Regions from separate parts of the Cryobacterium sp. TMT2-10 genome, predicted to be linked through region 3. Evidence: predicted binding sites of a transcription regulator. Region 3 holds the regulator's gene; each other region holds the start of a gene.
What was found. Region 3 encodes LexA, which represses DNA repair genes until DNA is damaged. Its sites were predicted from a motif close to TCGAACANNTGTTCGA; they were not measured.
Positions count from the first base shown of each region.

Region 1: the regulator LexA is predicted to act here: its motif matches at 2,198-2,213, upstream of E3T37_RS06080 (Rv2578c family radical SAM protein).
Region 2: the regulator LexA is predicted to act here: its motif matches at 2,843-2,858, upstream of E3T37_RS08165 (HNH endonuclease signature motif containing protein).

Region 1 covers NZ_SOGW01000054.1:12,125-22,404, reverse strand. The annotation lists gene E3T37_RS06090 (sensor histidine kinase) at 1-141, opposite strand, end outside; gene E3T37_RS06085 (DCC1-like thiol-disulfide oxidoreductase family protein) at 524-943, shown strand; gene E3T37_RS06080 (Rv2578c family radical SAM protein) at 1,032-2,189, opposite strand; gene E3T37_RS06075 (malate:quinone oxidoreductase) at 2,517-3,995, opposite strand; gene E3T37_RS06070 (DUF1801 domain-containing protein) at 4,086-4,538, opposite strand; gene E3T37_RS06065 (EAL domain-containing protein) at 4,581-7,043, opposite strand; gene E3T37_RS06060 (aspartate-semialdehyde dehydrogenase) at 7,238-8,350, opposite strand; gene E3T37_RS06055 (aspartate kinase) at 8,745-10,082, opposite strand; gene recR (recombination mediator RecR) at 10,220-10,280, opposite strand, start outside.
Region 2 covers NZ_SOGW01000072.1:75,226-85,505, reverse strand. The annotation lists gene E3T37_RS08180 (cation-transporting P-type ATPase) at 1-703, opposite strand, end outside; gene cls (cardiolipin synthase) at 725-2,182, opposite strand; gene E3T37_RS08170 (isoprenylcysteine carboxylmethyltransferase family protein) at 2,303-2,773, shown strand; gene E3T37_RS08165 (HNH endonuclease signature motif containing protein) at 2,879-4,444, shown strand; gene E3T37_RS08160 (hypothetical protein) at 4,454-4,762, opposite strand; gene E3T37_RS08155 (heavy-metal-associated domain-containing protein) at 4,879-5,139, shown strand; gene E3T37_RS08150 (cation-translocating P-type ATPase) at 5,275-7,491, shown strand; gene E3T37_RS08145 (DUF3375 domain-containing protein) at 7,563-9,068, shown strand; gene E3T37_RS08140 (DUF4194 domain-containing protein) at 9,058-9,789, shown strand; gene E3T37_RS08135 (ATP-binding protein) at 9,786-10,280, shown strand, end outside.
Region 3 covers NZ_SOGW01000056.1:33,776-44,055, reverse strand. The annotation lists gene hisH (imidazole glycerol phosphate synthase subunit HisH) at 1-252, opposite strand, end outside; gene hisB (imidazoleglycerol-phosphate dehydratase HisB) at 249-872, opposite strand; gene E3T37_RS06490 (histidinol-phosphate transaminase) at 900-1,979, opposite strand; gene E3T37_RS06485 (LysM peptidoglycan-binding domain-containing protein) at 2,002-2,427, opposite strand; gene lexA (transcriptional repressor LexA) at 2,794-3,417, shown strand; gene E3T37_RS06475 (methylenetetrahydrofolate reductase) at 3,414-4,367, opposite strand; gene hflX (GTPase HflX) at 4,576-6,114, opposite strand; gene E3T37_RS06465 (class I SAM-dependent methyltransferase) at 6,156-6,779, shown strand; gene dapF (diaminopimelate epimerase) at 6,810-7,691, opposite strand; gene miaA (tRNA (adenosine(37)-N6)-dimethylallyltransferase MiaA) at 7,703-8,650, opposite strand; gene miaB (tRNA (N6-isopentenyl adenosine(37)-C2)-methylthiotransferase MiaB) at 8,760-10,280, opposite strand, start outside.

The sequences.
Region 1 (10,280 bases), on a different contig from region 3:
GGTGGGGCGGTGGGCGAAGTTCAGGGCCAGCAGGGCGAGCAGTGCGCCGGCGAGGCAGGTGAGTCCGAACCAGTGCGAGGCACGCGCGAGGGCGTGACTGATGGTTCTCGCCACCAGGTGGTCTGGCAAGCCAAGCGTCATTACTGTTCCGTTCGTGTTGGTGCGTGTGGTGCGTGTGGTGCGTGTGGTGCGTGTGGTGCGTGTGTGTTGGTGTGGTCGCACGTGTGCTGCACCGCGATCTGCGGTACGTTCTGCGGCGCGTTCGTGCGGGTGTGTATCGGTCGAGTATCCCATTTCGGCGGCCGTGTTCCCCGTTCGGGGCGCAAGCTGCCCGTCGTTCTAACCAATTCGACGGAGATTTTGGCGAAAACATGCGTTCTCGCCTGCTGTGCGCCTGATTTGGGCAAAATCTCCGTCGAATTCGTTCGGGGCCGGGGCATCCGCTCGAAGGGTGATGGCCGGGTTGAGGCATCCGGGCGCAGGCGGCTTCCGAGCATACCCCCAGGGGTATACTTGGTGAAGGTTGGCGCGGCAGCGTGCCGCTGGAGTACCGACGACGAAGGGTTCCACCTTGACGACAGCGCTTTTTCTATTCGATGGTGACTGCGGCCTGTGCCAAAACGCAGTCGACCGCATGAAGCGCCGGATCGCGCCGCAGATTGTTTTCGCAACGTACCAGTCGGTCGACCTGGACGCGCTCGGCGTGACCCTGGCGACCTGCCTCGAAGGCCCCGTGCTCGTGCGGGCCGATGGCAGTCACGTGGTCGGTGTGGGCGCGATGGCCGGGATGCTGCTCACGGCTCGCAACCCGTATCCGTTCTTCGGACGCGTAATGATGACCCCGGTCGCTTCCTTGCTGCTCAACCGGGTCCAATCGGTGTTCTACCGAAACCGCCACCGTCTGCCGGGCGGCACGGAAACGTGCCGGATTCCCCAGGTCTGACGCCGCGCCGATCTGGGCCGGTCGCCGCCGAATTCGTTCGGGGCGGGGCATTCGTTCGCGGCCTGTTCGCCGGAGTCGGGGCGGTCGGTCAGAAGAGAGTCGGGCTCAACTCGGGCGGGAGCTCCTCGGCGATCAGTGAGCGCCGCACGGCGGTATTCGCCGAGTCGCGGCCGGCGCCGCTCCGGGTACCGCGGCCGGCACCGGCGCCGCTGCCCGCCAGGCCAGTACCCCTGCCGGGCGTGGCGGGACGGCCGAGCGCCGTCGAGCGCACGCCGCCGGTGGACGGATCCTCCAGCCCACGCTGCAGTCCGTGCGCCTTGATCAGGGGTTTGATTCGGGCGGCCAGCCAGACCCGGTAGTCCTTGGGCGCATAGGCGCCCTTGGCGTAGAGCTCGAGGTAGCGCGGCAGCAGCTCCGGGTGGTCGCGGGCCAGCCACTGCAGGTACCAGTCCCGCACGCCCGGGCGTAGATGGAGCGCGGTGTACATGATGCTCGACGCACCGGCATCCTTCGCCTGGCGCAGCGCCTCGTCGAGGTGGGCCTTCGTGTCGGTGAGGAAGGGCAGGATCGGCATCATGAAGACCGAGCAGTCGAGTCCGCGCTCGCGCACCGCCGTCACCGTGGCCAGGCGCGCGACCGTGGACGGGGTGCCCGGCTCGACCGCCTGCTGCAGCTCGTCGTCGTAGATGGCGATCGACAGGGCCAGGTCGACGGGGACGAGTTCGCTCGCCTCGACGAGCAGGTCGAGGTCGCGGCGGAGCAGCGTGCCCTTGGTCAGGATGGAGAGCGGCGTGCCGGACTGCGCGAGCGCGGCGATCACGCCGGGCATCAGCCGGTAGCGGCCCTCGGCGCGCTGGTACGGGTCGGTGTTGGTGCCGAGCGCCACCGGATGCCGGCCCCAGGTTGGCTTCTTCAGCTCCCGCTGCAGCACCTCGGCCACGTTCACCTTGACGATGATCTCGTTGTCGAAGTCTGTGCCCGCGTCGAGGTCGAGGTAGGTGTGGGTGGGCCGGGCGAAACAGTAGGTGCAGGCGTGGGAGCAGCCGCGGTAGGGGTTGATGGTCCAGCCAAAGGGCATCGCGCTCTGGCCCGGCACGCGGTTCAGGGCCGACTTCGCCAGCACCTCGTGGAACGTGATCCCGGCGAATTCGGGCGTGCGCACGCTGCGCACCAGGTTGTTCAGGCGGGCGAGTCCGGGCAGGGCGCCCGCCTGCTCCGTCGTGAGTTCCTGTCCGCTCCACCGCATGCACCTATTCGAACACACGTTCTAGAGAGATGCAAGCGGATGCTGCGGCTATCCGCGTGCGTGCTCGACTGGTGATCGGCTGCGGCGGGGCCGGCCTGCGGTCGTGGCCAACTCAGGAGAATTGGTGCACTGGCGCCGCCGCGGCCGCGGACCAGTGCCGGAGTCGGGGCGAGGCGTCGCGGATCTCCTGAGTTGGCCACAGGGGGCCTCGTCTCCGACTGCACTTCGGTGGGTAGCAGCAGGAGCACCGCCGCCCGCGCCCGCGGACCGCGGGCGGGACGGGCGGGACGGGCGGGACGGGCGGGACGGGCGGGACGGGCGGAAGGACTACGCGGTGAGGTTCAGGGTCTTCGCGGTGGCGGCCAGGGACGCGGCCGCGGCGGCCGGGTCGTCGGACAGCTTCGTGCCGAGGCTCGGGATCATCTCGCGCAGCTTGGGCTCCCAGGCCGGGTACTGGTCGGGGAAGCAGCGCTTGATCAGGTCCACCATGATCGGGGCCGCCGTGGACGCACCCGGGGACGCGCCGAGCAGGCCCGCGATGGTGCCGTCGGCCGAGGTGATGACCTCGGTGCCGAACTGCAGCACCCCGCCGAGCTTCGGGTCCTTCTTCATCACCTGCACGCGCTGGCCGGCGGTGATGAGTTCCCAGTCCTCTATCTTGGCCGTGGGGATGAACTCCTGCAGCGCCTTGAGCTTCGTCTTCTTCGAGGCGAAAACCTCGCCAATCAGGTACTTCATCAGGCCGAAGTTGTGCGCGGCGACACCGAGCATCGGCCCGATGTTGTGCGTGCGGATCGAGAACGGCAGGTCGAACCAGGTGCTCGACTTGAGGAACTTGGGCGTGAAGCCGGCGTAGGGCCCGAACAATAGCGAGGTCTCCCCCTCGACCACGCGGGTGTCGAGGTGCGGCACCGACATCGGCGGGGCGCCCACGGCGGCCTTGCCGTAGACCTTGGCGTGGTGCTGGCTGACCAGCTTCGGGTTCGTGGTGCGCAGGAACTGGCCGCTGATCGGGAAGCCGCCGAAACCCTTGATCTCGGGGATGCCGCTCTGCTGCAGCAGCGCCAGGGCGCCGCCACCCGCGCCGACGAAGACGAACCGGGCGTTCACCGCACTCGGGTGGTTGCCGACCAGGCGGCGCAGGTTCAGGTTCCACGTGCCATCCGGAAGCTGCTTGACGCCCGTGACCTGCTGGTTCACGTGCACGCCCGCGCCCGCGGCGGCGAGGGAATCGAAGAGGTAACGGGTGAGGGCGCCGAAGTCGACGTCGGTGCCGGACACGATCCGGGTCGCCGCGATCTTGTCGTTCTTCGGGCGCTTCCTGGTCAGGAGCGGGGTCCAGGTGCCGATCACGGCCGGGTCCTCGCTGTACTCCATGCCCTGGAACAGGGGCTGGTCCTTGAGCACCGCGAACCGCTTGCGCAGGTATTCGATGCTGGACTTTCCGTGCACGAACGTCATGTGCGGGGTGGAGTTGATGAAGTTCTTCGGCTCCGGCAGCGCGCCCGTCTCGACCAGGTGCGCCCACAGCTGGCGGCTGATCTGGAACTGCTCGTTGATCGCCACGGCCTTCTCGGCGGTGACGGTTCCGTCCTTCGCCTCCGGCATGTAGTTCAGCTCACACAGAGCGGCGTGGCCGGTGCCCGCGTTGTTCCACGGGTTCGAGCTTTCCTGCGCGACTTCCCCCAGTCGCTCGTAGATCTCGATGCTCCAGTCGGGCTGCAACTGCTTGATCAAGGTACCGAGGGTGGCGCTCATTATGCCGCCACCAATAAGAACGACATCGACATTCGCCATTGGATTCACACTTTCGAGTGTAACGCCGGTAACGGATTCCTCCCGCCGGAACGCGGGCACCACAGGTAACGGTTGGCCCGCGACTCGGGCCGAAACGGCTCAGGCGCTGGACTTCACGCGCTCGTAGTTGGCAATGAATTCCTCAACGGACACTTTGGCGATGACTCGGGCGACAAGATCGAGATCCAGGTCGGCCAGCGTCTTGAAGCGCACGCAGCTCTTGCCCATGTTCAGAGTGCGGCCGGTGGCGGCCCACTCGGCGCGGAACGCGGCATCTTTCTCGGGAAAGCTGTAGAGGGCCATCAGGTAGAGCGAGTTGTAGTTCTTCTGCGCGGCCAGGCTGACGTAGGCGAGCGGCTGCTTGTTGTACGTGTCGGGGTACGTCTCCAGCGGAACCACCCAGCCGAGGATGCCGCCGTACACGCCGAGCCGGTAGCCCTTCGGCATGGCGTCGCGCACGGTGTCGAGCACCGGGTAGAGCACGGCACGGCGTTCGGGTTCGAGGTCGAGAACGAGCGTCTCCACCTCGAACGGAATCGGCTCTGCACTCATGGAGTCAAGGATATCGGTTCCGACTCTCGAGACAGCGGCCCGCTAGGGCTGTGGGACCGCGTCCGGCACGACGTCCGACAACACGACGTCGACCGCGGCCGTGGCGGGACGGCCGGCGCCGACCGGCGCGCCGCGCGGCACGACGGCCCGGGCCCCGTGCAATTCCAGCCGGGTGAGGGTGTTCTCGAAGTTCTCCGGCACGCCGTAGTGGAACCCCTGCGCGCTGCGGATGCCGAGTCTGATCAGGTGGTCGGCCATGGCGTCGTTCTCCACGCCTTCGACGATCATCGAATACTCGAGGTTGTCGCCGAAGCCCTGCAGGGCGGTGAGCACCTCGCGCTGGCGGACGTCGTCGAGGTCGTCGACAAGGCTGCGGTCGATTTTGAGGATGTCCATCGGCATCCGTACCAGGGCGTCGACCGAGGAGTCCTGGGAACCGTAGTCGTCCAGCGCGATCATCAGGCCGAGGTCGCGTAGGCGGTCGGCCTGGGCACGGATGGCGGGCGTCACCTTGGTCATCGACCGTTCGTTGAGTTCGAGGCAGAGCGAGATGCCGGGGTAGCGTCCGGCGAGGTCTTCGATGTACGTGCCGACGCGTTCGGGCAGGATCTGCCCGGCCTCCACGTTGATGGTCATGCAGACCACGCGTGGCTCGACCAGACGGAAGTCGGCGGCCGCCTTCATCGCCTTGACGGCCACCTGGCGGGTCATCGCGTCGAGCCGGCCGAGGCCCTTGGCCTTCTCCACGATCGACGGCGGGGACAGCGGACCCAGGTCGGGGTGGGTGTAGCGCACGAGCGCCTCGAACGCCCAGATCTGCCCGGTGACGAGGCTGACGATGGGCTGGAACGCGAGTTCGAGCAGGTCCTCGTCGATGGCATGGGCGATGATGTCGTTCATCTGCGAGGACCGGTGGCTGGAGATGTTGATGCTGCTCTCGTTCGCCGGGCCGCCGCGCCGGCGGGACTTCTTGATCGCGAGCATGGAGCGGTCGGCGTCCTGCACGAGCTGGTTGACGTCGGTTTCCCGGTGCGCGGAGTAGGCCAGCCCCACGCTGATCACCGGGTTGTGGGTGTTCTGACCGATGGTCACCGGCTTGCCGGACTCCACCAGGATGCGCTCGGCGATGATCTTGGCCTCGGCGAGCGACGTGAGGTGGGTGAGGATGACCACGAATTCGTCGCCGCCGACGCGGGCCACCACGTCGTTCGGCCGCACGACCGCGCTGAGTCGGCGGCCGAGTTCCTTGAGCATCTCGTCGCCCACCTGGTGGCCGAACCGGTCGTTGAGGCGCTTGAAGTCGTCAATGTCGATGAACAGCACCGCGAGCGCCTCGGAGTAGTCCCGGTGGTCGTTGATGTTGGCCAGGGCCTCCTGGAACGCGCCGTAGTTCGGCAGGCTCGTCAGCGGGTCGGTGTTGGCCCGGAGGGTCAGGCCGGCGATGTTCGCGCGTGCCTTGACCACCATCCCCGCCGTGGTCGCGAGGGCCTGGAGCGCCCGGCGGTCGTTTCCGGTGAAGGCACCGTCCATGGGGTCGCGGCGGGCGACGATGTACATGTCCTTGCCGGGAACGGCGCCCAGCGGCAGGGCCATGCTGATCTCCCCGGGGCGGGCCGGCTCCGCCCGCACGGAGACGGATTCGGCCCCGATGGTCTCTTCAACCGCCTGCCGGAGCACCTCGACGATGGTGGCGGTGGCGCCGGACTGCGCGTCGGCGCCCGGGTCGGTGCTCAGCGCGCTCGCGCCGCTGACCATCCCGGCGAGCCGGCGGCGCATGACCGAGACCGTGGTTGACACCTTGACGATGGTGGCGACGATCACCAGGGCGACCAGCACCCTGGCTGCTTCGAGGGTGGTGCCCACCACGACCATCACCGGCACGCCCTCGACAGTCCAGACTCGGGCGATCACGGAGATCAGGGCGCAGCCGACCAGGGTGACGGCGAGCCGCACCGGCGACAGGAGCGGGCGGCCGCCGCGCTCGACGGGAGAGTTCGCCAGGCGGTGTCGCAGCACTTCGACCAGGACGACGAAGGCGACGTAGCCCACGGATGCCGCGGCCACCGCCGGCAGCACGGGCAACCCGGCGCCGGTCAGGCCGGCGTAGATCAGGGCGGAGACGATGCCGCCGGCACCCTGCAACCCGGCACTGTAGAAGGCGACGGATGCGCGGCCGGCCTCGATCAGGATGGCCAGCAGGACGCCGAGCGAGATCAGGCCGATCGCGGCTTCCGCCGACAGGGTCGGGGCGAGCGCAGGCAGGGCCAGCATGGGAAGGCTGATCACCGGGCTGCGGTGCTCCACGGCGCCCACCCGCACCCAGGTGAGTTCCAGGACGGCCGCGCAGAGCACGCCCGCCGCGGCGATCAGCCAGTGCTCGGCGGGGGCGCCGACGAGCAGTGCCAGGGAGGTGGCGATGCTGGCCAGAGCGATGCCGGCGAACAGCACAAAGGCGGCCCGTCGCACGGCTGCTGAATTCCGAATCCCGCCCACGAGGTCTGACACTAGCGGAGAGAGCGGTCGAACGTTCACCATCCCGCGAAGGCTGGTGCCGCGGACCCCCGGCCGGCGGGTGCGCGGGCCGCGGGGGGACGGCCGGCGGGTGTCACCTCCGCCGGCCGTGAATGCCGGTCCTTACACTCTGATCAGTACTTTTGCTGGCCGTGATGCTCTGCGAGGACCGGATCCGCGGCGGCGGGTCAGGGCTGCAGCGCGAGCAGATCGGCGGCGACGAGTTCCGCGATCTGCACGGCGTTGAGCGCGGCGCCCTTGCGCAGGTTGTCGTTGGTGATGAAGAGGGCGAGGCCGCGCCCGTTCGGCACACCGCTGTCCTGACGTACCCGGCCGACGAAGCTCGGGTCCTGGCCGGCCGCCTGGAGGGGGGTGGGGACATCCGTCAGCACCACGCCGGGCGCGGTGGCCAGCAGCTCGAGCGCGCGGGCGACCGACAGCGGGTTGGCGAATTCGGCGTTGATCGACAGGGCGTGGCCGGTGAAGACGGGGACGCGCACGCAGGTGCCGGAGACGCGGAGTTCGGGCAGGTCGAGGATCTTGCGGCTCTCGTTGCGGAGCTTCTTCTCCTCGTCGGTCTCGAACTCGCCGTCGTCGACGATGGAGCCGGCCAGCGGGATGACGTCGAAGGCGATCGGGCGAACGTAGACGATCGGGTCGGGCATCGGCACGGCGGAACCGTCGTGCACCAGCTGCAGCAGGTTGTCGCTGGCCGCGGCGGCGCGCACCTGGCTGGCCAGCTCGCGGGCGCCGGCGAGTCCGCTGCCGGAGACGGCCTGGTAGGTGCTCACGATCAGGCGCTCGAGGCCGGCCTCATCGTGCAACACCTTGAGTACGGGAATGGCCGCCATGGTGGTGCAGTTCGGGTTTGCGATGATGCCCTTGGTGGCGAGCTTGATGGCCTCCGGGTTGACCTCGCTGACGACGAGGGGCACGTCGGGGTCCATCCGCCAGCCGGACGAGTTGTCGATCACGGTGACGCCGGCAGCGGCGAAGCGGGGCGCCTGCACCTTGGACAGCGTGGCGCCGGCGGAGAAGATGGCCACGTCGAGGCCTCTTGGGTCGGCGGTGGCGGCGTCTTCGACGACGATCTTCTTGCCCTTGAACAACAGAGTGGTGCCGGCGGACCGGGATGACGCGAAGAAACGGATGCCGGCGACCGGGAAGTCGCGCTCCTCGAGCAGGCGGCGAACGACGGCCCCGACCTGGCCGGTGGCGCCGACGACGCCGATCTGGATTCCTGCGGTGCTGGTGGCTGCGGTGCTGGTGGCTGCGGTGCTGGTGGCTGCGGTGCTGGTCACTGTGTGTTCCTCTGCTGCTCGCGGGTGGTGCTTGTGATGCTCATGGGACTGATGTGGTCGGTGTTCCGGTGCCGGTGCCAGTTCGACGCCGTGTCTGCTCCGGCCCTGGTGGCTAACTCAGGAGATTCTTCCGGTTTAGCCTGAAATCGGGCCGGATTGGGGCATCCGTGGCCGGTTTTCCTGAATTAGCCACAGAAGCACCAGGTGACAGTTGCGTGGTTGGGGGTGGGGACGGGCGGGGCGTGGTTGGGGGTGGGGACGGGCGGGGCGTGGTTGGGAAGGGGTGGGGACGGGCGGGGGACGGGCGGGTGGGGACCGGGCCTGGCCTGGGCTGGGGCTGGGGCTGGGCTGGTGGGGACGGGTGGGGACGGCGGGGCAGGCGCGACGGATGCGGCTAGCGGCCGGTGCCGCCGTGCACGACGGCCTCGTCGGTGGAATCGAGCCCGAAAGCCGTGTGCACCACCCGCAGCGCCTCGTTGATCGTGTCGGCCCGGGTGACCACCGAGATGCGGATCTCGCTGGTGGAAATCATCTCGATGTTGATCCCGGCCTCGTAGAGGGCCTCGAACAGCTTGGCGGAGACGCCCGTGTTGGTGCGCATCCCGGCGCCGACCAGCGCGAGCTTGCCGATCTGGTCGTCGTACTGAAGTCCGGCGAAACCGACGTTGGCCTGCTCATTCGTCAGCGCGGTCAGCACCTGCTGGCCCTCCGACTTGGGCAGGGTGAAGGAGATGTCGGTCAGGCCCGTGGCCGCGGCCGAGACGTTCTGCACGATCATGTCCACGTTGGCGTTGGTCTTGGCGACGATCTTGAAGATCTGCGCGGCCTTGCCGGGAATGTCGGGAACGCCGACGACCGTGACCTTGGCTTCGCTCAGGTCGGCGGCGACCCCGGCGATGATTGGCTCTTCCACTGTCTCTCCATTCGCGAGTGCGTTATTGGGATGCGTGTGCTCGGCGATCGAGGAGTTCGGGATCGCGATGTGCGGGCTGGTGGTATCCGGGTTGTACACGATGGTGCCCACGTTGTTGTTGAACGAGGAGCGCACGTGCAGCGTCACACCGTGCCGGCGGGCATATTCCACTGCCCGAATGTAGAGCACCTTGGCGCCGGACGCGGCCAGCTCGAGCATTTCCTCGCTGGAGATGCGGTCGAGTTTGTGGGCGCGGGGGACGACGCGCGGATCCGCGGTGAAGACGCCGTCGACATCCGTGTAGATCTCGCAGATGTCGGCGTTCAGCGCGGCGGCGAGGGCCACCGCGGTGGTGTCGGAGCCGCCGCGGCCGAGGGTGGTGATGTCTTTGGTGTCGCGGTTGAAGCCCTGGAAGCCGGCGACGATTGCGACGGCACCCTCGTCGAGGGCGTCGCGGAGGCGCCCGGGGGTGACGTCGACGATGCGCGCGGAGCCGTGGTGGGCATCCGTGATCATGCCCGCCTGGCTGCCGGTGAAGGAGCGGGCGTCGTAGCCCATGCTCTTGATCGCCATCGCGAGGAGGGCCATGGAGATGCGTTCGCCGGCCGTGAGCAGCATGTCGAGCTCGCGCGGCGCGGGGATCGGGGTGACCTGGTGCGCCAGGTCGAGGAGCTCGTCGGTGGAGTCGCCCATCGCGGAGACGGCGACGACGACCTCGTTGCCGGCCTTGCGGGTGTCGACGATGCGCTTGGCCACGCGCTTGATACTTTCAGCGTCGGCGACGGATGATCCGCCGAACTTCTGCACGATCAAGCTCACGTGGCACTCCTGGGGTTCGGAAACGCGGGCACAGCTAAGATTCCATCATAAATGCAGATGTATTCGGCACCGGCCATGTGACGTTTGGGCGCAGGGGTCACCGTTTGGGCCAGAGCCGCGAGTATGGCCGGCGCGCCTCAGTTCGTGACGGTGCGGCGGCCCTCGAAGGCGCGACCGAGGGTGACCTCGTCGGCGTAC
Region 2 (10,280 bases), on a different contig from region 3:
CGATCACGACGCCGGCGATGCCCAGGACGACGCCCGTGGTGACCGCGAACACGGCCACGGTCCGCACCACCCGGTTGAGCGCGTGGGTCAGTGGGCTGGGCGGCCTGGTCGCCGAACGCGCCAGCGCGGAGATGGCGGCCAGGGTCGTCGTCGCCCCGGTGGCGGTCACCCGTGCCTCCGCCTCGCCCTGCACCACGAACGTGCCCGCGCTGAGGAGCTCTCCTCGGTCGTGCCGCACCGGCTCGCTCTCGCCCGTCACCATGGACTCGTCCACGCCGAGCTCGTTGGCCTCCGTCAGCTCCATGTCGGCCGCGATCCGGTCGCCGGAGCTGAGCAGCACCACATCATCGCGCACAAGATCAACGGGGTCGATCGTGCGCATGCGGCCGTCCCGGCGCACCCGGGTGCTGCTGGGCAACAGTGCCCGCAGCCGCTCGGTGGACCGGTCTGCCCGGTAGTCCTGGGCGAACGCGAAGACGGCGTTGAACACGATCACCACCACGATGGCGACGGCCAGCACGGGCGTGCCGGCGAGGAGGGCGAGCCCGGCGGCCGCCCAGAGCAGGAGCGCGAGCAGGTGCGTGAACTGGCGGGCGAGCTCGCGCAGGGGGGAGGGGCGGGCCAGTCGGGGGAGCAGGTTCGGGCCGTCCTGGGCGAGCCGTCGTGCGGCTTCCTCCGAGGTCAGCCCGCCTGTCTCCGCCATGGTGAAACCCCCCTCACCCGGTCATTGCAGGGCCGAGGTCAGCCGGGCGAGACCGTCCAGCGCCGTGGCCCGCCCGGGTTCCCGGTTCCAGTCCGCCAGGGTGAGTTCGCGGCTGAGCGTCCGGTAGCCCTCTTCGACCTCCCGCATCTGGGCGACGAACGAAGCGCCGCGCACCAGCAGCGACACCTCCAGGTCGAGGCTGAAAGAACGGATGTCCATATTACTCGACCCGATCACGGCCACGTCCTCATCGATGGAGAGGTGCTTGGCGTGCAGGATGTACGGCGCCGGATACAGCCAGATGCGCACGCCCGCCTGAAGGAGCGCGCCGTAGTAGGAACGCTGGGCGTGGTAGACGGGCCCCTGGTCGCCGATCTCGGACACGAAGAGCTGCACTTCCAGGCCGCGCTGGCACGACGACGTGATGGCGTACATCATGGCCTCGTCGGGAACGAAGTAGGGACTGGTGATGATGATGCGTTTCTGGGCGGTGTAGAGCGATGCGAGGAAGAGCCGCAGGTTGTTCTCGCCCTCGAAGCCCGGACCGCTGGGGACGACCTGGCACTCCAGGGCCTCCGGGGACGTGTCACGGGGAACAGCGGCGGCGGGAACCCGTTCGTCGAGCAGCTTCTCGTCGGTCTCGCTGTACCAGTCGGAGAGGAAGACGGCGTTCATACCGCTGACGGCGGGCCCGGTCACCCGAACCACCAGCTCCTGCCACTGGAGCCCGCGTTTCAGGTTCTTCGCGGAGAGATAGCTGCGATCGATCAGGTTCTGAGAGCCCATGAAGCCCACCCGCCCGTCGACGACCACGATCTTGCGGTGGTTGCGCAGGTCGGGCCGCTGGTATTTGCCCTTGAACGGCTGCACCGGCAGCATGAAGCTCCACATCACCCCGATTCGGTCGAGCTCGGCGAACGTCGCCGCATGGCCGACCGTGCGGATCGAGGCGATGTGGTCCGCCAGGAGGCGAACCGTCACCCCACGCTTGACGGCCGCCTCCATCGCGGCGAAGAAGTCCTTCGTCGTGTCGTCCAGGGACACGATGTAGTACTGCACGTGCACGAACGTCGTGGCGGCGTCGATCTCGGCGGTCATGGCGGCGATGGAGGCCCGGTAGTCGCCGATCAGGTGCGCAGTGTTGCCGCCGACGAGTGGCACGGCGCCGAGGCCGGTGTTGAGGGTGACCACCGATGCGAACCAGTCCGGCCACTCGGTCCTGCCGTCCGTGAGGTCCATGCCCGCGACACTGTCGGCGATCGACCTGTTGATCTCGGCCTGTTTCTCCATCCTTTTCTTCGGCAGTTTGGAGCTGCCCAGGAGCAGGAAGAACAGAATGCCGACGAAGGGGATCAGGAAGATCGCCAGCAGCCAGGCCATCGCCGCGGTCGGCTTCCGATTGCGCGGTATGACGATGATGGCGGCGATTCGGATCGCCAGGTCGACCAGGGCGGCGAGCACCGCGATCAGCAGGGGCATCTGTTGCGAGTCCACGTCGGCACTCTCTTCCGTTCGTCGGCCAGTCGATGACATGAACCTAGCGCGGGTCGGCCCCGCTCAATAGCGCCCGCACGCACCCCGCGGGCGGAGCCTCGAATCATGAAACGCGCGCTCGCGGTCGGCCTGGTGTCCGCACAATTCGTGCTGCTCGCGGCGCTGGCGTTCCTGCCCCACGGTTCTCTGTGGCCGGTCACCGTTGTCGTCGCCGTGGCCTCGGCCGCGCTCTGCCTGGCCGGCGCGGTTCTGGCCGTGCTGGGCGTGGTCGGTCTCGGTCCGGCGCTGACGGCCAGCCCGGTCCCGCGTGAACACGCGCCCCTGGTCACCACCGGCGTCTACGGGCTCATGCGGAGCCCGATCTATGCCGGACTCATCGCGGGCGCGCTTGGTCTTGCACTGATCGGCGCCTCGGTCGGGCACCTGGTGGCCTGGGTTGCCCTCCTGCTGCTCCTGGCCGGCAAGGCCCGGTGGGAGGAACGGATGCTGGTGGCCGAGCATCCGGACTACGCCGCGTACGGCGCCCACATCGGACGCTTCCTGCCGGCGGTGGGCCGGCTGCGCTCGCCGCGCTGATCCGGGATGACGCCGAGTGAAAGTATCGTCGTTCAGTTCTAAACTAAGCGGTAAATAGTTGACATTATTTCACACCTGTGTTCTGGATCGTGATATTCTGGTCGCATGGAGAACCTCAGAAATGAGAGCACCACGACGCTGGACGCCCTGGCCGCGTTCGACACCCTGACCGGCCCGGCGTTCCGGAACAGCGCCGGCGGTCCTGGCTTCGAGTTCGACGCCGAGGCCTTCTTTGACGTTGAGGAATTCGACGATGCCGGTTTGTACGCAACCGGTCTGCAGGCAGCCGGCCCGGCTGCGGGCGAACTGCGGTTCCTCGACCGCCGGGTCGGCATGCTGGCCGAGTTGGTCGGGGCGGCCGCGGCCGCCGATCGACTGCTGGCATCCGTGTCCGCGGCGCGGGCCGAGGCGGTGGAGCGCGTGCGGTCCTGGTGTTTCGAGACCGAGGCGAACGCGGAGCGTGAGCGGACCCGGCGCGCTCTGGTCGCGCGGTCGGTCGAGCACGGTGTGACCGCTGACGACGCTGACGACGCTGACGACGAGGTCGGCCGCCCGCATTCAGCGGTCTCGGCGGGTGTGCTGGGGTCAAGGTGGGATGCGCTCGAGATCGCCCATCGCACGGCGATCGCCGAGTTGGCCTGCGCGCTCCACGTGTCGCAGGCGGCCGCGTCGAATCTTCTCGCAAAGAGCGAGGCCCTCTCGGGGGCGTTCATGGCGACCCGGGACGCTCTGTCGGCCGGCCGGATCAGTTACGCGCATGCCCGGGTGCTGATCGAGCAGGCCAATTCACTGCCCGAGGAGGCCGGGGCGAGTTTCGAGGCCGAGGTGCTTCCGGTCGCGGAGCGGGTGACGGTGGCTCAGTTCGACCGGGTGGCCCGAAGGGTGCGGGAACGGACGCATCCGGAGTCGATCACGGTGCGCCGGCGAAAGTGCGAGGCCGACCGGGTTCTGGTGCTCGAGCCCGCGCAGGACGGCATGGGCTGGCTGCACAGTTATCAGCCGATGCCGGTGGCTCAGGCCATATTCACCCGGGTGAGCGACATGGCGGCGAGCCTGCAGGGGCTGGACGAGGAGCGCACCCTGGCGCAGTTGCGGGCGGATGTGTTCGCGGACCTGATGGTCGACGGGGTGACGCCGGCGGGCCTCGGCCGGGGTGTGCGGGCCACGGTGAACGTGACCGTGCCGGTTCTGACTCTGCTGGGCAAGAGTGAGGAACCGGGGCTGCTGGAGGGGTACGGTCCGATCGATCCGGAGACGGCCCGGTTGCTGGCGGCGGGGGCGCCGAGTTTCACGCGGATCCTGGTTCATCCGGAGACGGGGGTGATGCTCTCGGTGGGCCGGGATCAGTACCGGGTCCCGAAAGACCTGCGGCGGCTGATCGAGATCCGGGACGGGACCTGCCGGTTCCCGGGCTGCACCCGGCCGGCGGTGCGGGCCCAGGTGGATCACGGTCACGAGTGGCAGCACACCGGGGAGACCCGTTACGACAATCTGGCGTGCCTGTGTGCTCCGGATCATCGGTTGAAGACGCAGACGAACTGGACGGTGACCCAGCAAGCCGGGGGAGTGCTGGACTGGACGGCGCCGAGCGGTTTGAACTACCGGTCGGATCCGGCGGTCCCGTTCGAACCTGTGGAGCCCGCTGCGGACGTCGACCCACCGCCCTTCTGAGCAGGCGTTCTAGAAGAGAATCGCTGCGATCGTCCGGGCCACGACCACCAGGATCGTCGCCGAAGCCAGAGCCAGGGACGTGATCACCAGCCCACGCCCGCGGGCGCCCGCTGGAATCACCTGGAATGCCTGCATCGCGAACGACAGACCCAGCCCGGCGGCGATGGCGGCCGGGAACGGGAGCAGGACGGCGAGCACGACGCTGGCCGCAGACAGCCAGAATCCGGGCCTGCGACCGGGGGTCTTCGACCAGTCGAGGTGCGGTGCTCCGAGATTGAGGAGGTTGTTGCCCTCCATTTTGGCGCGCGGGTCGTCCACTGTGTTGCTCCTTCACGAGTCCTGGCTGTCAGTCTCACACGGACAAAGCCACGCAGCGGATCCAGGGTCGCTCGGATTCTCATTCCGCCAGTACCCCCTGGGGGTATAGTTGAACCATGTTCACAACCCAGCAGAATACCCAGCAGAACGACGCGACGACCACCGCTCTCCATGTCTCGGGCATGACCTGCTCGCACTGCGTCGCCGCCGTGACCGCAGAACTGTCGAAGCTCGGCGGCGCCGAGAGCGTGGACGTGGACCTCGTGGCGGGTGGCGTCTCCCTGGTCACCGTCGCCAGCACAGGTCCGCTCGATCCCGCCGCCGTCGCCGCCGCCATCGATGAGGCAGGCTACGAGCTCGTCTCAGAATCCGTCTGAGCTGACGCCGTGAGCACTGTCCCCGTGAGTCCGACACCGGCCGGTCCGATCCCTGCCGGTCCGATCCCCGCTGGTCCACGTCCAGCCGGTTCGAGCCCGGCGCGCGGTGAACAGGTCGACCTCCTTGTCGGGGGCATGACCTGCGCGTCCTGCGCGGCCCGGATCGAGAAGAAGCTGAACCGCATGCCCGGCGTCGAGGCGTCGGTCAACTACGCCACCGAGAAGGCCAGCCTCTTCGTACCGGAAGGCACCACGGTCGACCAGGCCATCGCCGTGATCGAGGAGACCGGGTACACCGCCGCCCGACCGCGGCCGCCGCAGGCAGAGCAGCCCGACGCTCCCGGAGCCCCCACCGCGCAGGACCTCGAGGTGGCCGCCCTGCGCCGGCGGCTGATCCTGTCCAGTGTCCTGGCCGCGCCGGTCGTGCTGATGTCGATGATCCCGGTGCTGCAGTTCACGAACTGGCAGTGGCTGGCCCTCACCCTTGCGGCTCCGGTCGCGGTCTGGGGAGCCTGGCCGTTCCACCGCGCAGCGTGGGCCAACCTGCGCCACGGCGCGGCGACGATGGACACCCTGATCAGCATCGGCGTGCTCGCCGCGCTCGGCTGGTCCCTGTACGCCCTGTTCTTCGGCATGGCCGGCATGCCCGGCATGACCATGACCTTCAGCTTCACCGCGAGCCCGGGTGGGGGAGCGGACGAGATCTACCTCGAGGTCGCCTCCGCCGTCACCGTGTTCATCCTGGCCGGGCGCTACTTCGAGGCTCGGGCAAAGAAACAGTCCGGCGCGGCACTCACGGCCCTGCTCGAACTCGGGGCGAAGGAGACGACCCTCCTGCGGGACGGCCACGAGATCACCGTGCCGACCTCGTCCCTGGTCGTCGGCGACCTGTTCGTGGTGCGTCCGGGCGAGAAGATCGCCACGGACGGCACCGTCGTCGACGGCAACTCGGCGATCGACGCCAGCATGCTCACCGGCGAGTCCGTGCCGGTCGAGGTGGGCCCCGGCGACGCCGTCGTCGGCGCCACCCTGAACTCGGGCGGCCGCCTGGTCGTGCGGGCCACCCGCATCGGCGCGGACACCCAGCTCGCCCAGCTGGGCCGCTTGGTCGAGCAGGCCCAGACCGGCAAGGCCGAGGTGCAGCGCCTCGCCGACCGGGTCTCGGCCATCTTCGTGCCGATCGTGATCGCGCTGTCCCTGGCCACCCTGGTCGCGTGGCTCCTGCTCGGCGCGGGCACCGTGGTGGCGTTCACCGCGGCCGTGGCGACCCTGATCATCGCGTGCCCGTGCGCGCTCGGACTGGCCACCCCGACCGCCCTGCTGGTGGGCACCGGGCGCGGTGCCCAGCTGGGCATCCTGATCAAGGGGCCGCAGATCCTCGAATCGACCCGCCGGGTCGACACCATCGTGCTGGACAAGACGGGCACGGTCACGACCGGCCGGATGACGCTCGTCGCGGCCGTGCCCGTGGCTGGCGTCGACGAGAAGGAACTGCTCACGCTCGCCGGAGCAGCGGAGACCGGGTCAGAGCATCCGATCGCCCAGGCCATCGTGTCCGGTGCTCGCGACCGGGTCGGAGCGCTGCCGGCCCCCGAATCGTTCGCCTCGACCGACGGGCTCGGCGTGCAGGCGCTGATCGAGGGACGGGTCGTGCTGGTCGGGCGGCCGCGCTGGCTGACCGAGCAGTGGGCCATCACCCTCCCCTCCGAGCTCCGCGCCGCGCTCGCCGTCGTCGAGGGCCAGGGCCGCACCGCGGTCGCCGTGGCCTGGGACGGCAAGGCGCGTGGGATCGTGGCCGTGTCCGACGTAGTCAAGAACACCAGTGCCGCCGCGATCGCGGAGTTCCGGCGTCTCGGCCTCCGACCCGTGCTGCTCACCGGCGACAACGAGACCGTCGCGGCCTCCGTTGCCGCCGAGGTCGGCATCACGGACGTCCGCGCCGGTGTGCTCCCGGCCGAGAAAGCAGAGATCATCCGGGCCCTGCAGGGTGAGGGACGCGTCGTCGCGATGGTGGGCGACGGCGTCAACGACGCGGTGGCCCTGGCCACCGCCGACCTTGGCATCGCGATGGGAACCGGAACCGATGTCGCCATCGAGGCCAGCGACCTGACCCTGGTCAGGAGCGACCTGATCGCGGCGGCCGACGCCATCCGGCTGTCCCGGCGCACCCTCGCCACGATCAAGGCCAACCTGTTCTGGGCGTTCGCCTACAACGTGGCCGCGATCCCGCTGGCCATGCTGGGGCTGCTGAATCCCCTGATCGCGGGCGGCGCCATGGCCCTGTCGTCGGTCTTCGTGGTGAGCAACAGCCTGCGCCTGCGCGGGTTCCGCGGTCTCACGCCGGGCGCGTAGCAGCGCCCGGCGTGCCGACCGGCGGGCCGGTGCGACTACGGTTGAGGAGGCCCGAGAAAGGAACCTCCACCATGAGCGAAATCGCGGGCGAACTGGCGCGGGTGCGCGAAGCATTCGACAAACCCACCCTGCGCCTGCTGGACCGCAAGTGGGCGCCGTTCGTGCTTGCCGTCTTCAAATCCTCCTTCAGCCGGGACCGGCGCAGCGTGCAGGCCGACCTGCTGCACACCCAGGTCGACGCCTACCTGGCCGACCTGCGCTCGGTCGGCAGCGACGTCCCCGGCCGAAACGGCCGTGCCCTCTGCGTGCAGTGGATGAACGACCAGTGGCTCTACCGTGAGACCGGCGAGGGCGACGAGGAACACTACTCCCTCACCTCGCACGCGCTCGAAGCGCTGCTCCTGGTCGACAGCCTGTCGCGGGATCGAGCCCTGATCAGCGAGTCCCGCCTGACCACGATCGTCGACACCGTGCGCCACCGCGCCACGCAGGCCAACCCCGACCGGGACGAACGCATCCGCCGGCTCGACCAGGAGATCGCCGAGAGGACGAGCGAACGGGACCGCCTCGCCGCCGGCGGGGAGATCGCGGCCGTGTCGAACGAGCAGATGTTCGAGGGGTACGCGAACCTGATCGACCTGATCAACCAGCTGCCCAGCGACTTCAAGCGGGTTGAGGAGTCGGTCGCCGCCATGCACCGGCAGATCGTGAACGACTTCCGCGGCGAGGAGCGCCCGATCAGCGAGGTGCTCGACGAGTACCTGTCCAAGACGGATGCCCTGATGTCCTCGACCCCGGAGGGTCGCGCCTTCGAGGGGGCCTTCACCCTGCTGCGCAACGATGAGCTGCTCCTGGAACTGAAGACCGACCTCGAGACGATCCTGCTGCACCCCTTCGCCCTCTCGCTCACGAAGAACGACCGGATCGGCTTCATGGGAACCGTGCGACTGATCCGCAAGGGGATCGATGACGTCCTGACCCAGCGCAACGGGCTGACGACCACCCTGCGGGAACACATCGTCAACCACGACGTGGTCAAGGACCGCGAACTGGAACGCCTGCTGCGGGAGATCAACAAGGAGCTCGCCACCTGGATGCAGTCCGCCGGGCCCCGGTCCACGGTGACCGCCGAACTCATGCCGGGCACGCTCGACGTCGAGCACCTCAGGGAACGGTTCTACGACCCCGGCGCGCACCTGCCGCCGCCGGCCCTGGTCGACGTCTCCGAGGATGCCCCGCCGCCGCCGAGCCTGGACGACATGCGCAAGCAGGGCGGCCCGCTGCTGGGGGAGCTGCGCGACGCCATCGTGACGGCCTTCAGCACCGGGGACGCGGCATCCGTCGGCGACGCTTTCAACGACCTGGACCCGAACCTGCGTCGCCCGGTCGAAATCCTGGGGATGCTGCAGATCGCCACCCAGATCGACGCGGTCAGCCGCGCCGTGACCCTCGAACGGTTCGAGACGGTGCGGCCCGACGGCTCCAGCCGCAGCTTCGACGTGCCGCGCATCATTTTGAACGAGGACGAAACCGCGGCGCTGTCCGCCCTGAACTATGGATCTGACAATGACGACTGAGCTGACCGACGACACTGACCTTGCCCCGGAGGAGGAGGCGCGCAGCTTCTCGCTGTTCGAGGGCGACGAGGGTGGGCTCACCGTCGAGCAGCGCCGCACGCTGGTGCTGCTGATGAAGCACCGCTACATCTCCGCGGCCCTGCAGCCGGCGGAATGGCAGACGCTGCTGGCGTCTCGGAAGCTGCTCAAGTCGCGTCTGAACGACGTCTTCCTCGACCTGCACGTGGACCTGCACTACGAGGTGGCCTTCAAACGGCAGGCCGTGTCCGAGGGCGGCGACCGTTTCCCGACCCTCCTGCACGACGTGTCGTACACGCGGGAGGAAACGATCCTGCTGGTGCTGCTGCGCCAGCGGTTCCGCAGCGAGCGCGCCAACGGCCACGAGATCGTGATCGTGGATCGGGACAACCTGGTCGAGAATGTCGCCCATTTCCGCCCCGAGCACGCCACCGACCGCTCGGGCGACGCCCGCAAGGCCGCGGCCGCGGTGGACAGCCTCGCGAAGGCTCGGGTGCTGCTGAAGACCAGCGACCCTGACCGGTTCCGCATCTCGGCCGTGATCGAGGTGCTGCTGCCGGTGGAGCGGCTGAACGAATTGCTCGAATGGCTGGTGGCGCAGAACGCCCTGGACGCCGAATTCGATCCGTCGGCCGACTCCACCGACCTGACCGAGACCCTGCCCGAGATCCTGACCGACGCCCGGGTGGAGGCCACCTCATGACCGATTCCCCGCTGTTCTACGCCGACGGCCTCACCGAGGGCACCACCCAGTGGCGCGCCGACTCGTTCCAGATGGTCAACTGGGGCGGATTCCAGGGCCACCACGAGATCACCTTCGCCCCCACCGCCACGCTCGTCTCCGGCGCGTCCGGCACCGGCAAGAGCAGCCTGCTCGACGCGTATCTGGCACTGATGATGCCCTCCGACACCCCCTTCAACGGCGCCTCGAACGACGCCGGCTCCGGGCGCGCCCGCAGCGTCGACCAGCGCAACCTGATGACCTACCTGAAGGGCAAGACCGACTCCAACCGGGAGGCGGGCACGGGGGAGATGCAGGACCAGGTGCTTCGCGGCGCCAACGAGTCCACCTGGGGGGCCGTGTCGATGACGTTCATCGACGACAACCACCGCCGTTTCACCGTGCTGCGGGCCTATTTCGTTCCCCGCGGAGCGAGCAGATTCGCCGATATCACGATGAAGATGGCCACCACG
Region 3 (10,280 bases):
CATGCCCACGCAGATGCCCAGGACCGGCCGGCTGCCGGCGATCCTGCGGTCGATGATCTCGTCGCCCCTGACCTCCCTGAGGGCGTCCATGACCGCGCTGAACGCGCCGACGCCGGGAACGACCAGCCCGTCGGCTTCGAGCGCCTGCTTGCGGTCGCGGGTCAGGGTGACGTCGGCCCCGGCCAGTTCGAGCGCCTTCACGGCGGAGTGCACATTGCCCGTGCCGTAGTCGAAGACGACGACGCTGGTCACAGCGCACCCTTGGTCGACGGGATGCCGGAGACGAGCGGGTCGAGTGCCTTGGCCTGCCGGAAGGCGCGGGCGAAGGCCTTGAACTCGGCCTCGGCGATGTGGTGCGGGTCGCGGCCGCCCTGCACGGTCACGTGCACGGTCAGGCCGGCGTTGAAGGCGATCGCCTCGAACACGTGACGCACCATCGACCCGGTGAAGTGGCCGCCGATCAGGTGGTACTCGAAGCCGTCCGGCTCTCCCGTGTGCACAAGGTAGGGGCGGCCGGAGATGTCGACGACCGCCTGCACGAGGGCCTCGTCGAGGGGCACGAGGGCGTCGCCGTAGCGGGAGATGCCGGATTTGTCACCGAGGGCCTGCTTGATGGCCTGGCCCAGCAGGATACCGACGTCCTCCACCGTGTGGTGCACGTCGATGTCGATGTCGCCGCGGGCGCGCACGGTGAGGTCGGTCAGGGAGTGCTTGGCGAACGCGGTGAGCAGATGGTCGTAGAACGGCACGGATGTCTGGATGTCGGATTCACCGGTGCCGTCGAGGTTGAGCGACAGGTCGATGCTGGACTCGCTCGTCTCACGCTGCAGGTGGGCGAAGCGGGGCGAGGTGGACGCTGAAGAGAAGCTCATGCCGTTTAGTTTATTGGCCCGGGGTGTTCACTGCCGTCCGAGGCCCTCGAGGGCCTCGAGGAAGGCCGTGGTCTCGGCCTCGGTGCCCGCCGTGACGCGGAGGTGACCGCTGATCCCGATGTCGCGCACGAGGATGCCCAGGGCCAGGAGCGCCTCGAAGGTCGCCCGCGGGTCCTCCACGCCGCCGAAGAGAACGAAGTTGCTCGAGCTGCGGAGGGGGGTGTAGCCGAGGCGGGCGAGTTCGCTGACGAGCCGGTCCCGCTGGCCACGGATGTCGTCGACCATGGCGAGCATCTCCGGCGAGTGCGCCAGGGCGGCCACCGCGGCCGCCTGGGTGAGCGCAGACAGGTGGTACGGCAGGCGAACCAGGCGCAGGGCATCCGTCACAGCCGGGTCGGCCGCGAGGTAGCCGACGCGGGCCCCGGCGAAGGCGAAGGCCTTGCTCATGGTGCGGGACACGAGCAGACGCTCGCGCCCGGGCAGCAGGCTCATCGCGCTGGGCGAGCCATCCGGACCGAACTCGGCGTAGGCCTCGTCGACCACGACGATTCCGTCGGTCGCGTTGTAGACGGCCTCGATCGTCTCCAGGGAGAGGGGGGTGCCGGTGGGGTTGTTCGGGGAGCACAGGAAGACGAGGTCCGGTGCCACCCGGTCGACCCATTCGACGGCCGTGGCCGGGGACAGTTCGAAGTCAGCGTCGCGACCGCCGGCGATCCAGCGGGTTCCGGTGCCGGAGGCGAGCAGGGAATACATCGAGTAGGTCGGCGCGAAGCCCAGAACGGAGCGGCCGGGGCCGCCGAACGCCTGCAGCACCTGCTGCAGCACCTCGTTGGAGCCGTTGGCCGCCCAGATGTTGTTCCGGGTCAACCCGTGCCCGAGGTAGCGGGCCAGGGAGTCCCGCAGTTCGGTGAACTCGCGGTCCGGGTACCGGTTGACCGTGCGGATGGCCACGGCGAGGGCCGCGGCGATGTCGTCGGCCACCGCGGCGGGGATGCCGTGCGTGTTCTCGTTCACGTTCAAGGCCACCGGAACATGAAGCTGGGGCGCCCCGTAGGGAGTGAGTCCGCGCAGATTGTCACGGAGGGGCAGGTCGTTGAGACTGGTCACTCCCCCCATATTACTGAAAAGGTCAGTACTCGTTCGGCAGGGCGAGACGCTGACCGGGCTGCACGCTGTCGGACGGCAGCTGATTGAGGCTGACGATCTCCGCGATCACCTCACGCGGGTCCGAGGTCGGGGCGACGGTCTCGGCCAGCTCCCACAGGGACTGCCCGGACTGGACGGTCACGTACTCGAAGGCCGTGGCGACACGACCGCCCACGTTCGAATTCTCGGCGACGGCGATGCCCCCGTTGAGGGCGACGGCCAGTGCCGTGGCGACGAGCGGAACCGAAACCAGCATGGTCAGGACGATGCGTCCGCGCCGGGTGATGCGCAGGGTGCTGCGCCCGGTGGCGACGCGCAGCCCCTGGGCGGCGCTCGCGTCGGGTGCGGTGCTCAGATCGAGTGCGCCGCTCAGACCGAGGGCAGAACTCATGGTGAATGCAGTGCTCATGTCGAACCTCCTGTGTTAAGTCGCATCCGGCTCTCGGCCGGGAGAGCCGGATGCGAACCTATGTTCCGAATGTATATTCGATTATTCGAACAATCAAGCCCTTTTGAAGAAATTCCTCAAAAAAACTTGCGACACACTCGAATGAATGTTTGTCTATCCGCGCGGAGGTGGATACAGTTTCGAGTGTCTGGTTGCAACACAATCAGGCACCCCCGACATTCGCTCGCGGCCCGGTGATCACCGCCTACCGGGGCCGCGCGCAGCCCGAGACGAGGAGCGACAATCGTGGCCCAAGACCCCAGCGGCCCCCGCGAAAAAAGCGGGACGAGACGGCGCAAGAGCCTGAGCGAGAAACAGCTCGCGATCATGGACGTCATTCAGCGCTCGGTCAGCCAGCGCGGCTACCCGCCGAGCATGCGCGAGATCGGCGACGCCGTCGGCCTGTCCTCGCTCTCAAGCGTCACGCACCAGCTCAACCAGCTCGAGCTGAGCGGGTACCTCCGCCGGGACCCCAATCGCCCCCGCGCCCTCGAGGTGCTGATCGAGATTCCGCAGTCGCCCGAGGATGCCTCGTCAAGCAGCACGGAAAGCTTCCACTCGGGCGCCCAGGTGGGCGACGCCGCGATGGTCCCCCTCGTCGGGCGCATCGCCGCCGGCATCCCGATCACCGCGGAACAGCAGATCGACGAGATCTTCCCGCTCCCCCGCCAGCTGGTGGGCAAGGGCGAGCTGTTCATGCTCAAGGTCGCGGGCGAATCCATGATCGACGCGGCCATCATGGACGGCGACTGGGTCGTGGTGCGTCAGCAGAAGACGGCGGAGAACGGCGAGATCGTCGCCGCCATGCTCGACAACGAAGCCACCGTCAAGGTCTTCCGCCAGCGCGATGGTCACACCTGGCTGCTCCCGCGGAACTCCAATTTCGAACCTATCGTCGGCGACCACGCCGAGATCCTCGGCAAGGTCGTCGCCGTCCTGCGCTCCGTCTAACCGAGGACGGGTTTGATCAGACCGGCCCCGGCCAGAACGGCGAGAACGGTGTCGGCCTGGTTGAAGGCATACAGGTGGAGGCCGGGGGCGCCGCCCGCGATCAGCTCACGGGCGAGGTCGGTGGCGTGACGGGTGCCGATCTCCCGCTGTCCCTCCCGGGTCGGCTCCACTTCGAGCTGGATGGCCAGCTCGGAGGGCAGCTCCTCGCCGGAGAGCTCGAGGATGCGGCGCAGCCGGGCCGGACTGGTGACCGGCATGATCCCGGGCAGGATGGGGAATTCGACCCCGGCCGTCCGGGCCCGCTGGATGAAGCTCAGATAGTTGTCGGCGTGGAAGAACAGCTGGGTGATGGCGAGGTTCGCCCCGGCGGCCTGCTTGGCCAGCAGGGTGTCGATGTCCTGCGAGGTGGACCGTGACCGCGGGTGACCATTCGGGAACGCGGCGACGGCGATACGCACCTTCTCCCGTTCGGTCTTCACCGCCCGGGCGCCCGGGATGCCGGGGATGACCGTCTCCCGATAGGGCACCCGCTCCGCCTGCACCCGGTGGATCAGCTGCACCAGTTCCGCCGCGCTGCCCAGGTCGCCGAGGAACGCCTCGCCCTCGCCGGCGCCCTCGGGCGGGTCCCCGCGCAGGGCGAGGAAGCTGCGCACGCCGGCATCCAGGAATTCGCGGATCAGCCGGCTCGCCTCCAGGCTGGACGAGCCCACGCAGGTGAGGTGGGCCATCGGATCGACCGTCGTGGTCTTCAGGATGTGGGTGAGCACCTCGAGCGAGGAGCTGCGGGAGGACCCGTTCGCCCCATAGGTCACCGAGATGAAGTCCGGCCCGGCCGAGGCCATGGTGGCGATGGTCGCGTGCAGGGCGGTTGCGGCGGCATCCGATCTCGGTGGATACAGCTCGAAAGAGAACGGGATCCTCCCGCAGTCGGGCTCCGAAGTGGTGGACATGTGTTCCTCATTCGACAGAAGCCAGTGCCAGGCACTGGGCTGGCCGGGCGGCCGCGGACCGCCGGGCGCGCCTGGCGGGTGTTCGCGGGCGGGCGCCGGGCTCGGCTGTCGCTCCATGCCACCGAGGACAGACCTCGGCGGCAACGATTGGAGACACTCTAACAACGCCGCGCGGGACGTCGCCAGTCGGTGACGGATTGTGACGCGGTCAGTCGGTGACGGCGGGCAGCACGACGAAATCCGCGAACTGCGGCTGGATCTCGGCCGTCACGAGGGCCGTGACCCGGGTGCCCGTCTCGGCGTACTCGGTCGCGAGCACCTGCCCCTGGTCGTGCAGCAGGGCGATCAGGTCGCCGTGCTCGTAGGGGATGAGCAGGTCCAGCCGGATGCCGGGTCGAGGAAGCAGGTCGGAGATCTCGGCGAGCAGTTCCTCGATGCCCTCGCCGCTCCGCGCCGACACGAAGATGCCCTGGGGCCAGAGGCCGCGCAGCACGAGCCGGTCGTCGTCGCTGATCAGGTCGCTCTTGTTGAAGACCACCACTTCGGGGATCTCCCGTGCGCCGACCTCGCCGATCACCTCGCGCACCGTCGACAGCTGGCTCGACGGGTCCGGGTGTGAACCGTCGACGACGTGCACGATGACGTCGGCGTCGGCGACCTCTTCGAGAGTGGACCGGAACGCCTCCACCAGCTGGTGGGGCAGGTTGCGCACGAAACCGACGGTGTCGGTCAGGGTGTACAGGCGCCCGTCGGCCGTCGTGGACTTGCGCACGGTGGCGTCCAGGGTGGCGAAGAGGGAGTTTTCGACGAGCACGCCCGCCCGGGTGATGCGGTTGAGCAGGCTCGACTTGCCGGCGTTCGTGTAGCCGACGATGGCAACGGATGGCACGGCGTTGCGCTTGCGGTTGGCCCGCTTGGCTTCGCGGGCGGGTTTCATCTCGAGGATCTGCTTGCGCAGCCGGGACATCCGGGTGTGGATGCGGCGGCGGTCGAGTTCGATCTTGGTCTCACCGGGGCCGCGCGAGCCCATGCCGGCGCCCGCGCCGCCGACCTGTCCACCGGCCTGGCGGGACATGGAGTCGCCCCAGCCGCGCAGGCGCGGCAGGAGGTATTCGAGCTGGGCCAGTTCGACCTGTGCCTTGCCCTCACGGCTCTTCGCGTGCTGGCTGAAAATGTCGAGGATCACGGCGGTGCGGTCGATGACCTTGACCTTGACGACGTCCTCGAGCGCGCGGCGCTGGCTGGGCGCGAGCTCGGTGTCGGCGATGACTGTGTCGGCGCCCATCGCCTTGACGATGCCGGCCACCTCTTCGGCCTTGCCCTTGCCGAGGTAGGTGCTGGCGTCCGGCTTGGACCGGCGCTGCATCAGGCCGTCGAGCACGGTCGCGCCGGCGGTTTCGGCCAGCGCAGCGAGTTCCCGCATCGAGTTCTCGGCGTCGGCGACGGTGCCGTGGGTGTACAGCCCGATCAGCACCACGTTCTCCAGCCGCAGCTGGCGGTATTCGACCTCGGTGACGTCCTCGAGCTCGGTGGAGAGGCTGGGCACCCGGCGCAGGGCGTTGCGGTCTTCCCGGTCGAGCTGCGCGCCGTCGTGGCCCTCACCGTCGTGCGACTCGGCGGATTCGGCCTGCAGGGCCTGCGCGCTGCCGCTGCGGAACAGTGAGTATCCGGCGGCTTTGCTGTCGGCGCTGGCGAGGACGCGTGCGACCACGTCGTCGGTGTCGCCTGGCAAGTTTGACTCAGTCATTGCTTTAACATTAGTTCCTCGAAGCAGGATAAGTTCCCTTTATGCCTTCCGACCACTATTTCACCCCGGCACCCGACAGCACCCTCAAACTCCGTCAGGTGAGCGTACAACTGGGAGGCCAGGAACGCGAGCTGACCACCGCCAATTCCGTCTTCAGCCCCGACCACATCGACACCGGCACCCAGGTTCTGCTGAACAACGCGCCCACCCCGCCGCCCGGGGGCGACTTCCTCGACCTGGGCTGCGGCTGGGGCCCGATCAGCCTGCACCTGGCTCTCGCCTCGCCCCGCGCCACGATCTGGGCCGTCGACGTGAACGAACGCGCGCTCGACCTGGTGCGCCTGAACGCCGAGAAGCTGGGCCTCACCAACGTCACGGCGGTCCTGCCCGAGCAGGTTCCCGCCCACGTCAGTTTCCGCACCATCTGGTCCAACCCGCCGATCCGGGTCGGCAAGACCGAGCTGCACTCGATGCTGCGCACCTGGTTGCCGCGTTTGGAGCCGGACTCGGATGCCTGGCTGGTCGTGCAGCGCAACCTCGGCTCCGATTCCCTGCAGCGCTGGCTCGACGGCGACCTTCCTTCGGAATTCACCACGTCTCGCCGGGCCATCAGCAAGGGCTTCCGCGTGCTTCGGGTCCAGCGGCAGGCCGAGCAGCCCCGCTAGCGCGCCGCGCAGGTCAGTTCAGGCGGCGACTCAGTTCAGGCGGAAGACCCCGTCGAAGACGAGCTCCGCGGGGCCCGACAGGGAGACGTGCTCGCCGTCTTCGGTCGGGAACATGCGCACGCCCAGCACTCCCCCGGTGACCTCGATCTGCCACTGGTGGGGGGCCCCGGCGCCGGCCCAGTGCCGGGTGGCCAGGGCGGCGGCCGCGGCGCCCGTGCCGCAGGACAGCGTCTCGCCGCTGCCGCGCTCGTGCACGCGCATCCGGATGCGTCCGACCCCGTTCACGACGAGCGGGTCGCCGGGCAGCACGAATTCGACGTTCGCTCCGGCGGCCGGGGCGGGATCGAGCTGGGGCACGACGGTCAGGTCGGCGCCCAGCAGCTCGTCTTCGTCCGCGAGGGCGACGACGACGTGCGGGTTGCCCACGTTGATGCCCAGGCCGGGCCGGGCGACGGGAAGGTTCCTGGCTCGAACGAGCGGCTCTCCACCGTCGAGCCGCCACCGGCCGAGGTCAACCTGATAGCCGGCGGCGCCGCGCTGCACATCGCGCACGCCCCCGCGGGTGCCGATGCTGAGCGTCTCACCGCGTTCGAGAACGGCCAGACCCTGCTCGACCAGGAACCGGGTGTAGACCCGGATGCCGTTGCCGCACATCTCCGAGACCGTGCCGTCGGCGTTCCAGTAGTCCATGAACCATTCCGCCTGGTCGTCCTCGGCGAGGGCCGCCGCCCCGGCGGGCAGGCTGCGGGAGCGCACGGCACGGATGATGCCGTCGCCGCCGATCCCGAAACGGCGGTCGCAGACGGCCCGGATTTGGTCCGGGGTGAGCTCGATCTGCCCGTCGGGGTCGGCGAAGAGCACGAAGTCGTTCCCGGTGCCGTGGCCCTTGGTGAAGTTCAGATCAGTTCCCATGGGAACCAAGTTTACGACGGCGAGTCCGCGGCCCAGTGCTCGGCGGGCCGGGCCGGGTCGGCCAGGCGCGCGAGCGCGCGGTCCAGCCGATCGGGGGCCGACGCGTCGATCCAGTGCGTCTGCGGGGACCGCTTGAACCAGGACACCTGGCGACGGGCGTACCGGCGGGTGATCTGCTGGGTCGTCTCGATGGCCTCCGACCGGGTGAGGGTGCCGGTGAGCTGGCCGAGCGCCTGCGCGTAGCCGATGGCGCGGCTGGCGGTCACGCCGGTTTCGATCCCGGCCGGGATCAGGCCCTCGACCTCGTCGACGAGCCCGTCCGCCCACATCCGTTCGACCCGCGCGTCGAGCCGCGGGGTGAGTTCGGCCCGGGGTGCGCGCAGCCCGAGTGTGAGCGCGGGCATCCAGTACACGGGGGCGTCGGGCAGCGCCGCGGTGTGCGGGGCCCCGGTGATTTCGACTACCTCGAGCGCACGAACGAGGCGCCGCCCGTTGCTGGCGCCGATCCGGGCCGCGGCATCCGGGTCGACGGCCTTCAGCCGGGTGTAGAGGGCCCCGGGTCCCTGCGCGGTGAGTTCGGCCTCGAACCGGGCCCGCAGCTCGGAATCGGTTCCGGGGAATCGGAAGTCGTAGACCACGCTCGACACGTAGAGGCCCGATCCGCCGACCAGGATGGGCACCCGACCGCGCCCCACGATGTCGGTGATCGCGGCGCGGGCTTCGGTCTGGTACCGGGCCACGGTGGCCTCGTCGGTCACCGCGAGAACGTCGAGCAGGTGGTGCGGGATGCCGCGACGGTCGGCCACCGGCAGTTTCGCGGTGCCGATGTCCATGCCGCGGTAGAGCTGCATGGCGTCGGCGTTCACGATCTCCGCGGGCCGCCCGGTCTCGGCCAGTCGCGCGGCGAGGTCGAGGGACAACTCGGACTTGCCCGTGCCGGTGGGGCCGACGATGACGATGAGCGTCGGGTCGACGGCGGGCGCCGTGCCCGTGCCGGCCGGGTCGGCGCCGGCTGCGTCGGTGACGGCTGGACCGGTGACGGTTCCGGGCTTCGGGCCCGGCACCCGCCTAGCGCTCCCCGTCGGTGACGTCGTAGATGGGCGTGGTGCTGGACCCGGTGGCCGCGGGCGAGCCCACCCGCAGGGTGGGCAGCCCGAGGGAGACCGCGCCGGCCCCGCCGGAGGCCCCGCCGTGGCTGGGCACGCCGCAGGCCTCGGCCTGAATGCGGTCCCAGGCGTCGCCGGCGATGGTGCGGCGGATGCGCAGCGGCGCGCCGTCGCTGGAGTCCGCGATCAGGTGGAACGGCGCGGCCTGGGTCACCGTCACGGTGACGAGGTCGCCCGGGCGCGGCAGTTCCGATCCGTCCGGCACGTCGAAGTGCACCAGGCGGCTGTCGGGGGCGCGCCCGCTCAGCCGGTGGGTGTCGGAGTCCTTGCGGCCTTCGCCGTTGGCCACGAGCAGCTCGACCTCACGGCCGATCTGGGCCTGGTTCTCTTCCCACGAGATGCGCTCCTGCAGGGCGGCCAGACGCTCGTACCGGTCCTGCACGACCTCCTTGGGAACCTGCTCGGCCATGGTCGCGGCCGGCGTGCCGGGGCGGATCGAGTACTGGAAGGTGAACGCGGTGGCGAACCGGGCCAGTTCCACGACCCGCAGGGTCTCCTGGAAGTCTTCCTCGGTCTCCCCGGGGAAGCCCACGATGATGTCCGTGCTGATGGCGGCGTGCGGCATTTGCGCACGCACCCGGTCGAGGATGCCGAGGAACCGCGCGGAGCGGTAGGACCGTCGCATGGCCTTCAGCACCCGGTCCGACCCGGACTGCAGGGGCATGTGCAGCTGCGGCATGACCGCCGGCGTCTCGGCCATGGCGTCGATCACGTCGTCGGTGAAGGCGGCCGGGTGGGGGCTGGTGAAACGGATGCGTTCCAGCCCCTCGATCTTGCCGGCCGCGCGCAGTAGTTTGCCGAACGCGAGGCGATCGCCGAATTCAACCCCGTAGGAGTTGACGTTCTGGCCGAGCAGGGTCACCTCGATCGCGCCGTCGTCGACGAGGGCCTGGATCTCGGCGAGGATCTCGCCCGGCCGGCGGTCCTTCTCCTTGCCGCGCAGGGCGGGGACGATGCAGAACGTGCAGGTGTTGTTGCAGCCGACCGAGATCGACACCCAGCCGCTGTAGCTCGAGTCGCGCTTGGTGGGCAGGGTGGACGGGAACGTCTCCAGTGCGTCGAGGATCTCGAGCTGAGCCTCGCCGTTGTGTCGGGCGCGCTCGAGCATGCTCGGCAGCGACCCCATGTTGTGGGTGCCGAAGACCACATCGACCCAGGGCGCCTTCTTGAGGATGACGTCCTTGTCCTTCTGGGCCAGGCATCCGCCGACCGCGATCTGCATGCCCTCGTGGCGGCGCTTGACGGAGGCCAGGTGACCGAGGTTGCCGTAGAGCTTGTTGTCGGCGTTCTCCCGCACGGCGCAGGTGTTGAGTACCACGATGTCGGCTTCGTCGCCGTTCGCGGGCACGTAGCCGGCCGCCTCGAGCGAACCGCTCAGCCGCTCGGAGTCATGCACGTTCATCTGGCAGCCGAAGGTGCGCAC